3 linked regions of the Phreatobacter oligotrophus genome follow. The protein of the gene in region 3 binds, or shares a complex with, the protein of the main gene of each other region. Links are inferred from orthologs where the notes say so. Each region holds a gene or a part of one and is shown on either strand. Other genes may lie near its edges.

Region 1 (3,477 bases), on a different replicon or contig from region 3:
GATCTGCCGATGTCGATCTCCGACGCCCGCAAGGCCGAGCTCATCAAGGAATATGCCACCAAGGCCGGCGACACCGGTTCGCCCGAGGTCCAGGTGGCCATCCTCACCGAGCGCATCACCAACCTGACCGAGCACTTCAAGAGCCACGCCAAGGACAACCATTCCCGCCGCGGCCTCCTGAAGATGGTTTCCGCCCGCCGCTCGCTGCTCGACTACGTCAAGCGCAAGGACGAGGCCCGCTACAAGACGCTGATCGAGCGTCTCGGCATCCGCCGCTGACCCTTCGGACCGGCCCCGGCGAGTGATCGCGCGGGGCCGAGCCGCATTCCGGGTGCCGATCACGGCATCCGCAAAAGGCCGGGCGCGGTCCGCGCGCCGGCCACGCCACAAAGGCACGACACTGGACAACCCGACCGCCATGGCAGGATCGCAAGGGGCTCGGGGCCGATAAGGCCCGGACCGAGCCTCTCGCCGTCTTGCGCATGGCTGTCCGTCGTCCGATCCGTCCGAGAAAGGAAAAGACAATGTTCGACATTCATCGCGAGGAACTGACCTGGGGTGGCCGCAAGCTGGTCCTCGAGACGGGCAAGGTTGCCCGCCAGGCCCATGGCGCCGTCATCGCCACCTATGGCGAGACCACCGTCATCGCCACCGTCGTCTCCAACTACGAGCCGAAGGCCGGCATCGACTTCTTCCCCCTGACCGTGAACTACCAGGAGAAGTTCTTCGCCGCGGGCCGCATCCCCGGTGGCTACTTCAAGCGCGAGGGCCAGCCGACCGAGCGCGAGACGCTGATCTCCCGCCTCATCGACCGCCCGATCCGCCCGCTCTTCGTCGAGGGCTACAAGAACGAGACGCAGGTCATCGTCACCACGCTCTCGCATGACCTCGAGAACGATCCGGACGTGGTGGCCATGGTCGCCGCCTCGGCTGCCCTGACCCTCTCCGGCGTTCCCTTCATGGGCCCGGTGGGCGCCGCCCGCGTCGGCTACATCGACGGCGAGTACGTCCTGAACCCCTATGTCGACGACATGAAAGAGTCGAAGCTCGACCTCGTCGTTGCCGGCACCGCCGACGCCGTGCTGATGGTGGAGTCCGAGGCGCAGGAGCTGTCCGAGGAGGTCATGCTCGGCGCCGTCATGTTCGGCCACAAGTACTTCCAGCCGGTCATCAACGCGATCATCTCGCTCGCCGAGAAGGCCGCCAAGGAGCCCCGCGACTTCACCCCGCCGGACCATTCGGCGCTGGAGACGCAGATGCTGGCCCTGGTCGAGAAGGACCTGCGCGCCGCCTATTCGATCCGCGAGAAGACCGCCCGCTACGCCGCCGTCGGCGAGGTGAAGAAGAAGGCCATCGAGGCTTTCGCCGGCGAGGGCGAGGGCAAGTTCGACAAGCAGGTCGTGGCCGGCGTCTTCAAGGAGCTGGAGGCCAAGGTCGTCCGCTGGAACATCCTCGACACCGGCAGCCGCATCGACGGCCGTGACCTCGTCACGGTCCGCCCGATCGTCTCGGAGGCCGGCGTCCTGCCGCGCACCCACGGTTCGGCGCTGTTTACGCGCGGCGAGACCCAGGCGCTGGTCGTCACCACGCTCGGCACCGCTGAGGACGAGCAGTTCATCGACTCGCTGACCGGCACCTACAAGGAGAACTTCCTCCTTCACTACAACTTCCCGCCCTTCTCGGTGGGCGAGGCCGGCCGCATGGGCCGTCCCGGACGCCGCGAGATCGGCCACGGCAAGCTCGCCTGGCGCGCCATCCACCCGATGCTGCCCGCCAACCACGAGTTCCCCTACACGATCCGCGTCGTGTCGGAGATCACCGAGTCCAACGGTTCCTCGTCCATGGCCACCGTCTGCGGCGCCTCGCTGGCGCTGATGGACGCCGGCGTGCCGCTGAAGCGTCCGGTGGCGGGCATCGCCATGGGCCTCATCCTCGAGGGTGAGCGCTATGCGGTCCTGTCCGACATCCTCGGCGACGAGGACCATCTCGGCGACATGGACTTCAAGGTGGCCGGCACCGCCGAGGGCATCACCTCGCTGCAGATGGACATCAAGATCGCCGGCATCACCGAGGAGATCATGAAGGTCGCCCTCGGCCAGGCCAAGGGCGGTCGCGAGCACATCCTCGGCGAGATGGCCAAGGCCCTCACCGCGGCCCGCGCCGAGCTCGGCGAGCACGCGCCGCGCATCGAGAGCTTCAAGATCCCGACCGACAAGATCCGCGAAGTCATCGGCACCGGCGGCAAGGTGATCCGCGAGATCGTCGAGAAGACCGGCGCCAAGGTGAACATCGAGGACGACGGCACCGTGAAGGTGGCCTCGGCCAACGGCGAGTCCATCCGCGCCGCCGTCAACTGGATCAAGTCGATCACCCAGGAGCCGGAGCTCGGCATGATCTACGACGGCACCGTCGTGAAGGTCGTGGACTTCGGCGCCTTCGTGAACTTCTTCGGTTCGCGCGACGGCCTCGTCCACATCTCCCAGCTCGCCAACCAGCGCGTCGGCAAGGTGACCGATGTGGTCAAGGAGGGCGACAAGGTGAAGGTGAAGCTGCTCGGCTTCGACGATCGCGGCAAGACCCGCCTGTCCATGAAGGTCGTCGACCAGGCGACCGGCGAGGACCTCGAGAAGAAGCAGAAGGAAGCCGCCGCCGAAGAGGGCGACGCCGCGGAGTGATCCGCCGGCGGCCTTCCCGCAAGGCTCCAGACATCAGAAGGGCGGCCCTCGGGCCGCCCTTCTTGCGTTCGGGGAATAGCGACCTCAGTCCGCGGCGAAGCAGTAGAAGCGGCCGCCGCCGCCGGTGGCGCGCAGCGAGGGCATGTCGCAGCCGCGCGAGGGGTGCGAGGCGTTCCAGGACAGCGCCGGCGGCTCGGTGTTGAGGCCCATGCGGTCGTGGTGGCCGACCATGGCCGAGCCCTCGCCGTTCTTCGTCCAGTTGCCGCAGGTGCGGTCGGCATCGCCCGAGAAGGCCGTGCCGTCGGTCTGGGTGCCGGTGAGGATGTCGTGTTCGTTCGGCGTGTCGCCGCGGCCATTGACCATGGCGCCGCTCTCGGTGAGGGCGGTCTGCTTGGTCAGGTTGTTGGTGCCATGCAGCTCGGCGACATTCGCCGCGATCACGACGCCGCGGGCATTGGCCCAGGGGCCGCGGCCGATGCGGTCGCGGGCATTCACCGCGCCGGCCCCTTGCGTCGACAGATAGGCCCGCCAGGTCCGGTTGCCGGCGCCCACGGCGGCGGCCAGCGCCTGGCAATGGCGGTCGGCGCCGGCGAGGCCGCCGAGATTGCCGCCATCGAGCGGCGCCGAGGTGATGAAGAAGCCGAGCGGCCCCTGCTGCGCCATCGCCGCTCCGGCGGTGAGCACGGAGGCGCAGGCGCCCGCGAGCGCAAGTTTCAGGATCTTGGTCATGGTGTCCTCCCCGGACGTGATGCCTTGTTCCACGGCGGCATCTCGGGGAAAGCCTAGGGATGAGCCGCGGGCG
Region 2 (3,532 bases), on a different replicon or contig from region 3:
TCATAGAGCAGCAGCGTATCGGGGGAGGCCGGACGCGGCGGTTCGGCGCGGGCAAGTTGCACCGGCGGCGGGGTGGGGGCGAGGAGCTTGGCGATGCGCTGGCTGCCGGTCTCGGTGCGGGCGCCGAGCACGGCCGCGCCGACGAGAAACATGGCGACGCCAGCCCAGACCATCAGCGAGGACAGGCCACGCCGCGGCGCCTCGTCGGTCAGACCGTCGAGTTTGACCGGCGTCGGCGGTGGGTCCGTGTCGCGCTTGGCCTGCAGCATGGCCCCTCAGCTTTCGCTGATTCGACCGTGCCCCGTCCATCGAAACGGCAGCCTAGCCGCCGGCGCGACGCGAAATTTTCGAGTGTTTCGAGACGTTTCGGCTCAGCCGCGGCCACGATAGGGCGCAACGCCCTGGTCGGGGATCCACACGCCGGCCGGCGGCGTTCCCGTCTGCCAGAACACGTCGATGGGAATGCCGCCACGCGGGTACCAGTAGCCGCCGATCCGCAGCCAGCGCGGCCCGAGCAGGTCGCGCAGGCGCTTGCCGATGGCCACCGTGCAGTCCTCGTGGAACGCGCCGTGGTTGCGGAACGAGGTCAGGTAGAGCTTCAGCGACTTCGACTCGACCAGCCACTGGTCCGGCACATAGTCGATGACGAGATGCGCGAAGTCCGGCTGCCCCGTCACCGGACAGAGCGAGGTGAATTCCGGCGCGACGAAACGCGCGACATAGTCGGTGTCGGGATGGGGGTTCGGCACGCGGTCGAGCTCGGCCGCCTCGGGCGAGGCGGGGATGTCGACGGTCTTGCCCAGTTTCAGGTCGGTCATCGTGTCAGGTCCCGTGAGGGGCGCGTGATAGCAGATCGCCCCGCGCCGAGGGAAATGGCTGGTGAGGTGGTGCGACAGCTACGCCGCCGACGGCCGGGCCGATCAGCCCAGCCATGCCGCAGGCCCCGGCTTGAACCGCCCGTGCCATGCTGTAGAAGGCCCTGACTTCCCCCGCCGCCAGGACAGAGGCCGCCATGACCGCCATCGTCGACATCATCGCCCGCGAAATCCTCGACAGCCGCGGCAATCCGACGGTGGAGGTCGATGTGCTGCTGGAGGACGGCTCGCGTGGCCGCGCCGCCGTGCCCTCGGGCGCCTCGACCGGCGCCCATGAGGCGGTTGAGCTGCGCGACGGCGACAAGAAGCGCTATCTCGGCAAGGGCGTCGGCAAGGCCGTCGACGCCGTCAACGGCGAGATCTTCGACGCCCTGTCCGGCCTCGACGCCACCAACCAGGTGCAGATCGACACGGCGATGATCGCCCTCGACGGCACCGAGAACAAGGCGCGCCTCGGCGCCAACGCCATCCTCGGCGTGTCGCTCGCCACCGCCCGCGCCGCCTCGATCTCGCGGGAGCTGCCGCTCTATCGCTATGTCGGCGGCGTCTTCGCCCATGTCCTGCCCGTGCCGATGATGAACATCGTCAATGGCGGCGCCCATGCCGACAATCCCATCGACTTCCAGGAGTTCATGGTCATGCCGGCGGGGGCCAAGACCTTCGCCGAAGCTGTGCGCATGGGCTCGGAGGTCTTCCACACCCTGAAGGCCGCCCTGAAGGCCGACGGCCACAACACCAATGTCGGTGACGAGGGCGGCTTCGCCCCGAACCTCAAGTCGGCGCAAGCCGCGCTCGACTTCGTCATGACCGCCATCGACAAGGCCGGCTACAAGGCCGGCGAGGACATCGTGCTGGCGCTCGACTGCGCCGCCACCGAGTTCTTCAAGGACGGCGCCTATGTCTACGAGGGCGAGCGCAAGACCCGCGACCCCAAGGCCCAGGCCAAGTACCTCGCCAAGCTGGTCGGCGACTATCCGATCGTCTCGATCGAGGACGGCATGTCGGAGGACGACCTCGAGGGCTGGAAGATCCTCACCGACCTCATCGGCAAGAAGTGCCAGCTCGTCGGCGACGACCTCTTCGTGACCAACACCAAGCGCCTGTCCATGGGCATCGAGACCGGCCTCGGCAACTCGATCCTCGTCAAGGTGAACCAGATCGGCACGCTGACCGAGACCCTCGCGGCCGTCTCCATGGCGCACAATGCCGGCTACACCGCCGTCATGTCGCATCGCTCCGGCGAGACCGAGGACTCGACGATCGCCGATCTCGCGGTCGCCACCAATTGCGGGCAGATCAAGACCGGCTCGCTCGCCCGCTCCGACCGCACCGCCAAGTACAACCAGCTGATCCGCATCGAGGAAGAGCTGGGTCCGCAGGCCCATTATGCCGGCCGCCGGGCGCTGAAGATCCGCGCCTGAGCTTTTGCTCGGCTCTGAAGATCGGAACGGCGGGCCAAAAGCCCGCCGTTTCCGTTTCGGGGCCGGGGAGGGGCCTGTCAGGTGCGCCGCTCGCCCGGCGCATCGCCGGAACTGCCCTTGCCGCCGGTGGCCGGCGGAGCGGCCTCGGCAGGAGCGCGTCCCGGCGCCGTCGAGCGGCCGGCGCCCCCGGACTGGCCGGGGGTGAGCGAGCGTCCGGTATTGCCGGCATCGGGCGAGGCTCCGCCATCGGCCGGGGTGAAGCGGCCGAAGGTGTTGAGCATGGCCTGGAAGGTCGAGACGGTTTCCGCGACATAGGCGACCGAGACGCCGCCATCGAGGTCGACGTCCCATTCGAGGACGAGATCACCGTCGCGATCGAGATAGGCCTTGGCGAAGCGCTTCTCGTAGTTCCAGGCGTTGACGAAGGCGAGGGTGAAGCGCTCGTTGCGGCGGAACAGCGTCCGGTACTGGATCGACTGGCAGCCGCCGTCGTTGCACGAATAGAAATGCACCGACGTCCGCAGCCCGCTGATCTCGGTGGTCAGCCGCGTGCGGTTGTTGTCGGTGGTGATCTCGGCGGGGTTGCCGCGCTCCCGCAACACCGCCGCCATCTGGCGCGGCGAGATGCGCCCGATCGTCAGTGTCTCCTGCTCGCGCGGGTTCCGCTTCTGGGCCTGCGCTTCGCCCAGCGGCAGCGCGGCAAGGAGGGCGCAGAACGCGATGACGGTGGAACGGACAGGCATCGGTCTCTCCTCGTGACATGGCGTCTGGGTTCGCGAACGCCAGCCTCCGCACCCGCTATTGCAGAACGTCCCCTCGCTGGCACCCGCCATATTGCGTAAGCACGTCGCAGGCGTGAAGGCCATGCCCGCGACAACGAAGGAAGGCGCGCCGGGATCCGCCACCCTCCCACATGGATGCCCTGCGGGATGCGCCATTGTGCAGGTGCGAGAAGCCCGCGAGGGTCGGGGCGATGCCGTCCTTCCTGTCGAGCCTTCCGCCGCGCACCCTCGCCCTCGCTGCCATGGCGCTGGCGGTCACCATCTATGGCGGCCAGTTCGTCTCGGTGCGCTGGGGGCTGCAGCAGGGACTGTCGGCCTATGACATGGCGGCGCTGCGCTTCATCTTCGCCGGAGCGGTGATGCTGCCGTTCTTCCTGCGCGCCGGCGTCGGCAGCTGCGCCGGGCTCGGCTGGCGCAAGGGCCTCATCCTCGGCATCACCGGCGGCGTGCCGCT
Region 3 (3,979 bases):
CAGTGGCCGAACTGGACGCCCACGGCGAACATGATCCGCTACGACCCCCGCAACGCCCGCTATGCCGGCGGCATGCCGGGCGGCCTCGGCAACCCGCTCGGCGCCCGTGCGCTCTATCTCTATCGCGGCAACCGGGACACGATGTACCGCCTGCACGGCACCAACGTGCCGTCGTCGATCGGCACCGCCGTCTCGTCGGGCTGCATCCGCCTGTTCAACCACGACATCATCGACCTCCACGACCGCGTCCGCATCGGCACGCCGGTGGTGGTCATCCCGGGCTGAGCCCTTTCGATACGGAGCCGAGGGGGCGGTTCGCCCTGGCGCATAGCCCCCTCCTCCTGTGACGGCTTGCCAATCGGGTCGTCACACCGCTACAAACCATACCGCAAGGTTCGCGGGCCCCGAAGGTGGCGAGTCGCGTCGACCGCCAAAGCGCGCGGTCCGGCATCACGACTTCCCCGCCCGACACGCGCCCCGTCACGGCTCCCGTTCCGGACCAGGACACCTTGCGCCGACGCCGCATTCCCTTTGCGGCGCCTCTCGTTCACGGGTGTACGGCATGCCGGCATCGACGGTTTCAATCGGGTCTGGACGATCGGATGGCGCAGCCATCGTCGCTCGCCGCCCCGCCGTCGGCCTTCCGTCCGGCCCTGCACCCTCCCCTTCCACCGCATTGACGGCCGTGCGCCGGCGCCTCGTCGGCGCCGCCCCGGCTCTTTCAGCCGAGCGGGGCCCAGTCGGGCCGGCGCGAGCGGCCGTCCCAACGTACAAGAGCTCATCCGATGGCCAACAAGATGCTCATCGATGCCGCCCACCCGGAAGAAACCCGGGTCGTGGTGGTCCGCGGTAATCGTGTCGAAGAATTCGATTTCGAAAGCCAATCCCGCAAGCAGCTACGCGGCAACATCTATCTGGCGAAGGTGACGCGGGTCGAACCCTCGCTGCAGGCCGCCTTCATCGAGTACGGCGGCAACCGCCACGGCTTCCTCGCCTTCTCGGAAATCCACCCCGACTACTACCAGATCCCGGTCGCCGACCGCGAGGCGCTGCTCGCCGAAGAGGCGCGCCAGCACCGCGACGAGGATGACGAGGAGAATGGCCGCGGCCGTCGCTCCGATCGCGGCAAGAGCGGCAATGGGCGCCGTCGCCGTCGCGGCGAGCGCCGTCCGCGCAACGAGGCCGCGGAGGCCCGTACCTCCGAGGCGGTGAGCGGCGAGGCCGAACTCGAGACCGAGACCAACGCCGAGGCCGGCGAGGCCTCCGAGACCCACGAGACCGCTGCGGCCGATGCCGCCGAGGTGGTGACCGACGCCACTCCCGTGACCGCCGAGGCGAGCGACGCTGCCGACGCGCCGGCCACGAGCGACGAGGCGTCCGAGGCCCGTGAGGCGGGTGATGACGAGCACGACGACGAGGACGACGAGGACGAGGGCGAGAACGGCACCGCCGAGGAGGACCAGGTCGAGTCCGTCGGCGCCGGCGACGCCTATGAGGACATGCCGGACCGGTCGTTCCGTCCGCGCAAGCAGTACAAGATCCAGGAGGTCATCAAGCGCCGCCAGGTCATGCTGGTGCAGGTCGTGAAGGAGGAGCGCGGCAACAAGGGCGCGGCGCTCACCACCTACCTGTCGCTCGCCGGCCGCTATTCGGTGCTGATGCCCAACACCGCCCGTGGCGGCGGCATCTCCCGCAAGATCACCAACACCGCCGACCGCAAGAAGCTCAAGGAAATCGCCAGCGAGCTGGACGTTCCGGAGGGCATGGGCGTCATCCTGCGCACGGCGGGCGCCAACCGCACCAAGACCGAGGTGCGGCGCGACTTCGAATATCTCCTGCGCATGTGGGAGACGGTGCGCGAGACGACGCTCCAGTCGCACGCGCCGACGCTGGTCTATGAAGAGGGCTCGCTGATCAAGCGCTCGATCCGCGACCTCTACAACAAGGACATCGAAGAGGTCCTGGTCGCCGGCGAAGAGGGCTACAAGGAAGCCAAGGACTTCATGCGCATGCTCATGCCGAGCCATGCGAAGAACGTCCGGCCCTATCGCGAGCCCCAGCCGATCTTCGCCCGCAGCGGCGTGGAAGCGCAGCTCGACGCCATGTTCTCGAACACGGTGCAGCTGAAGTCCGGCGGCTACATCGTCATCAACCCGACCGAGGCGCTGGTCGCCATCGACGTCAACTCGGGTCGCTCGACGCGCGAGCACAATATCGAGGACACGGCGCTGCGCACCAATCTGGAGGCCGCCGACGAGGTGGCGCGCCAGCTGCGCCTGCGTGACCTTGCGGGCCTCATCGTCGTCGACTTCATCGACATGGACGAGGGCCGCAACAACCGCGCCGTCGAGAAGCGCATGAAGGATGCGCTGAAGAACGACCGGGCGCGCATCCAGGTCGGCCGCATCTCGCATTTCGGCCTGCTCGAGATGAGCCGCCAGCGCATCCGCACCGGCGTGCTGGAGAGCTCGACCGAGACCTGCCCGACCTGCGCCGGCCTCGGCCATGTGCGCTCCGTCTCCTCCGTCGCGCTGCACCTCCTGCGCTCGGTCGAGGAGCAGCTGCTCCGGGCGGCGACCCACGATGTCATCGTGCGCACGCGCACGGCCGTGGCGCTCTACGTGCTCAACAACAAGCGCGCCCACCTGCATGAGCTGGAGACGCGCTTCCGCGTCAGCATCGATATCACTGCCGACGAGACCATCACCGGCACGCACATGTTCGCCATCGAGAAGGGCGCGCAGGTGCACACCCCGGAGACGGCCTACAAGCCGCCGGCCGCCCTGCCCGTTCCCGTGGAGCCCGAGGATCTCGTCGAGGACGAGGTCATCGAGGAGGCCGAGGAGGACGAGGGCGGCAGCCGCGAGGCCGAGGGTGGCGAGCGCTCCCGCGAGCGCGGCGAACGCAGCGAGCGTGGCGAGAGCGATGAGGCCGGCGAGCGCCGCCGCCGTCGCCGCCGTCGTCGCCGCCGCGGTCGCAACGGCGAGCGCGAGGAGGGCCTGGAGGCCGGCAACGGTTCCGACGAGGACAACGCCGAGGGCGAGGATGGCTCCGGCGAGGACTCGGGCGACGAGGCCGAGGAGGCCGAGGCCGGTGCCCGCGAGGGCGAGGCGTCCGACGAGGAAGGCGCCGAGAGCGAGCGTCGCCGCCGCCGTCGCGGTCGCCGTGGCGGTCGCCGCGGTCGTCGCGAGGACGAAGAGGGTTCGGCCGAGGCGGCGTCCGGCGAGGGCGATGCCGATGGCGCGGCCGATGCGCCCGCCGGCGAGGATCCCTTCCCCGTCGCCGAGGACAGCGATGCGGCGCCTGCGCCGCGCCATGCCGGTCGCCGTGGACGCGGCCCCCGCGCCGTGGCGATCACCGAGGATGGCGCCGAAGCCCCCGCCCCGGCTGCTGCCGAGGCGCCCGCAGCCGAGGAGGTGCCCCGTCGTCGCCGCACGCCGCCGGCCGAGCCGATCGATACGGTCGTCGCGGCTCCGCAGATCGCACCTGCACCGGTGGCGGCAGCCCCCGCCGCGCCGGAGCCGGCTCCCGAGCCGGTGAAGCGTCGCCGCACGCCGGATCCGGAACCGGTGGAGGTCGTGCAGACGACCGATGCCACCGCCCCGCGCCGCGCCGGCTGGTGGAATCGCAAGGGCGCCTGACGCACCTTCGCCATCGACGGATCAGGATCAGAACGGCCGGGGCGACCCGGCCGTTTTCCGTTTCGGGACCGATTCGATCCGTTCGCTCACCGGCGCGATTCGACCCGGAGACGGCAAAGGGGCGGAAACGCTGGGGAAGGATCGCGCCGGCGCTTCGGCGGACCCGTCCCTTGTCCCGTCACGAGGCGACGGCGTTGTCACGATTCTGCCACATGGCCCCGCGCCGGCCTGGGGACGGCGGGCCGAGTTGTCCCTTGATTTCGCGGGAATCGCCGGTCGCCCGAGACCCGCTCCAGAATCCCCTTGCCGAATCTCCTCGGGATTCCCGACACTTGGGT

What was found. The genes of interacting proteins can lie anywhere in the genome.
Region 1: the proteins of C8P69_RS01505 (region 3) and pnp are in contact, whole or in part, in a cryo-EM structure (PDB 9QH0), measured with the Escherichia coli proteins. The link is inferred for Phreatobacter oligotrophus from one-to-one orthologs.
Region 2: the proteins of C8P69_RS01505 (region 3) and eno are in contact, whole or in part, in a solved structure (PDB 2FYM), measured with the Escherichia coli proteins. The link is inferred for Phreatobacter oligotrophus from one-to-one orthologs.

What each region holds. Positions count from the first base shown.
Region 1 is NZ_PZZL01000003.1:37,478-40,954, reverse strand. What follows is about bases 187-3,099. They hold pnp (polyribonucleotide nucleotidyltransferase), read left to right. Parts: upstream 187-524; coding sequence 525-2,675; downstream 2,676-3,099. Other genes in these bases: C8P69_RS07335 (hypothetical protein), read right to left, coding at 2,760-3,099; rpsO (30S ribosomal protein S15), read left to right, coding at 187-279. Outside these bases: more of rpsO, read left to right, coding at 10-186; more of C8P69_RS07335, read right to left, coding at 3,100-3,404. UniProt on the Escherichia coli protein: Involved in mRNA degradation. Catalyzes the phosphorolysis of single-stranded polyribonucleotides processively in the 3'- to 5'-direction. Also involved, along with RNase II, in tRNA processing.
Region 2 is NZ_PZZL01000004.1:75,188-78,719, forward strand. What follows is about bases 187-3,154. They hold eno (phosphopyruvate hydratase), read left to right. Parts: upstream 187-1,012; coding sequence 1,013-2,296; downstream 2,297-3,154. Other genes in these bases: C8P69_RS10140 (hypothetical protein), read right to left, coding at 187-269; queF (preQ(1) synthase), read right to left, coding at 372-818; C8P69_RS10155 (YbjN domain-containing protein), read right to left, coding at 2,374-3,039. Outside these bases: more of C8P69_RS10140, read right to left, coding at 1-186; C8P69_RS10160 (DMT family transporter), read left to right, coding at 3,270-3,532. UniProt on the Escherichia coli protein: Catalyzes the reversible conversion of 2-phosphoglycerate (2-PG) into phosphoenolpyruvate (PEP). It is essential for the degradation of carbohydrates via glycolysis.
Region 3 is NZ_PZZL01000001.1:305,600-309,578, reverse strand. What follows is about bases 427-3,841. They hold C8P69_RS01505 (Rne/Rng family ribonuclease), read left to right. Parts: upstream 427-785; coding sequence 786-3,641; downstream 3,642-3,841. In the rest of the region: C8P69_RS01510 (L,D-transpeptidase), read left to right, coding at 1-285. UniProt on the Escherichia coli protein: Endoribonuclease that plays a central role in RNA processing and decay. Required for the maturation of 5S and 16S rRNAs and the majority of tRNAs. Also involved in the degradation of most mRNAs.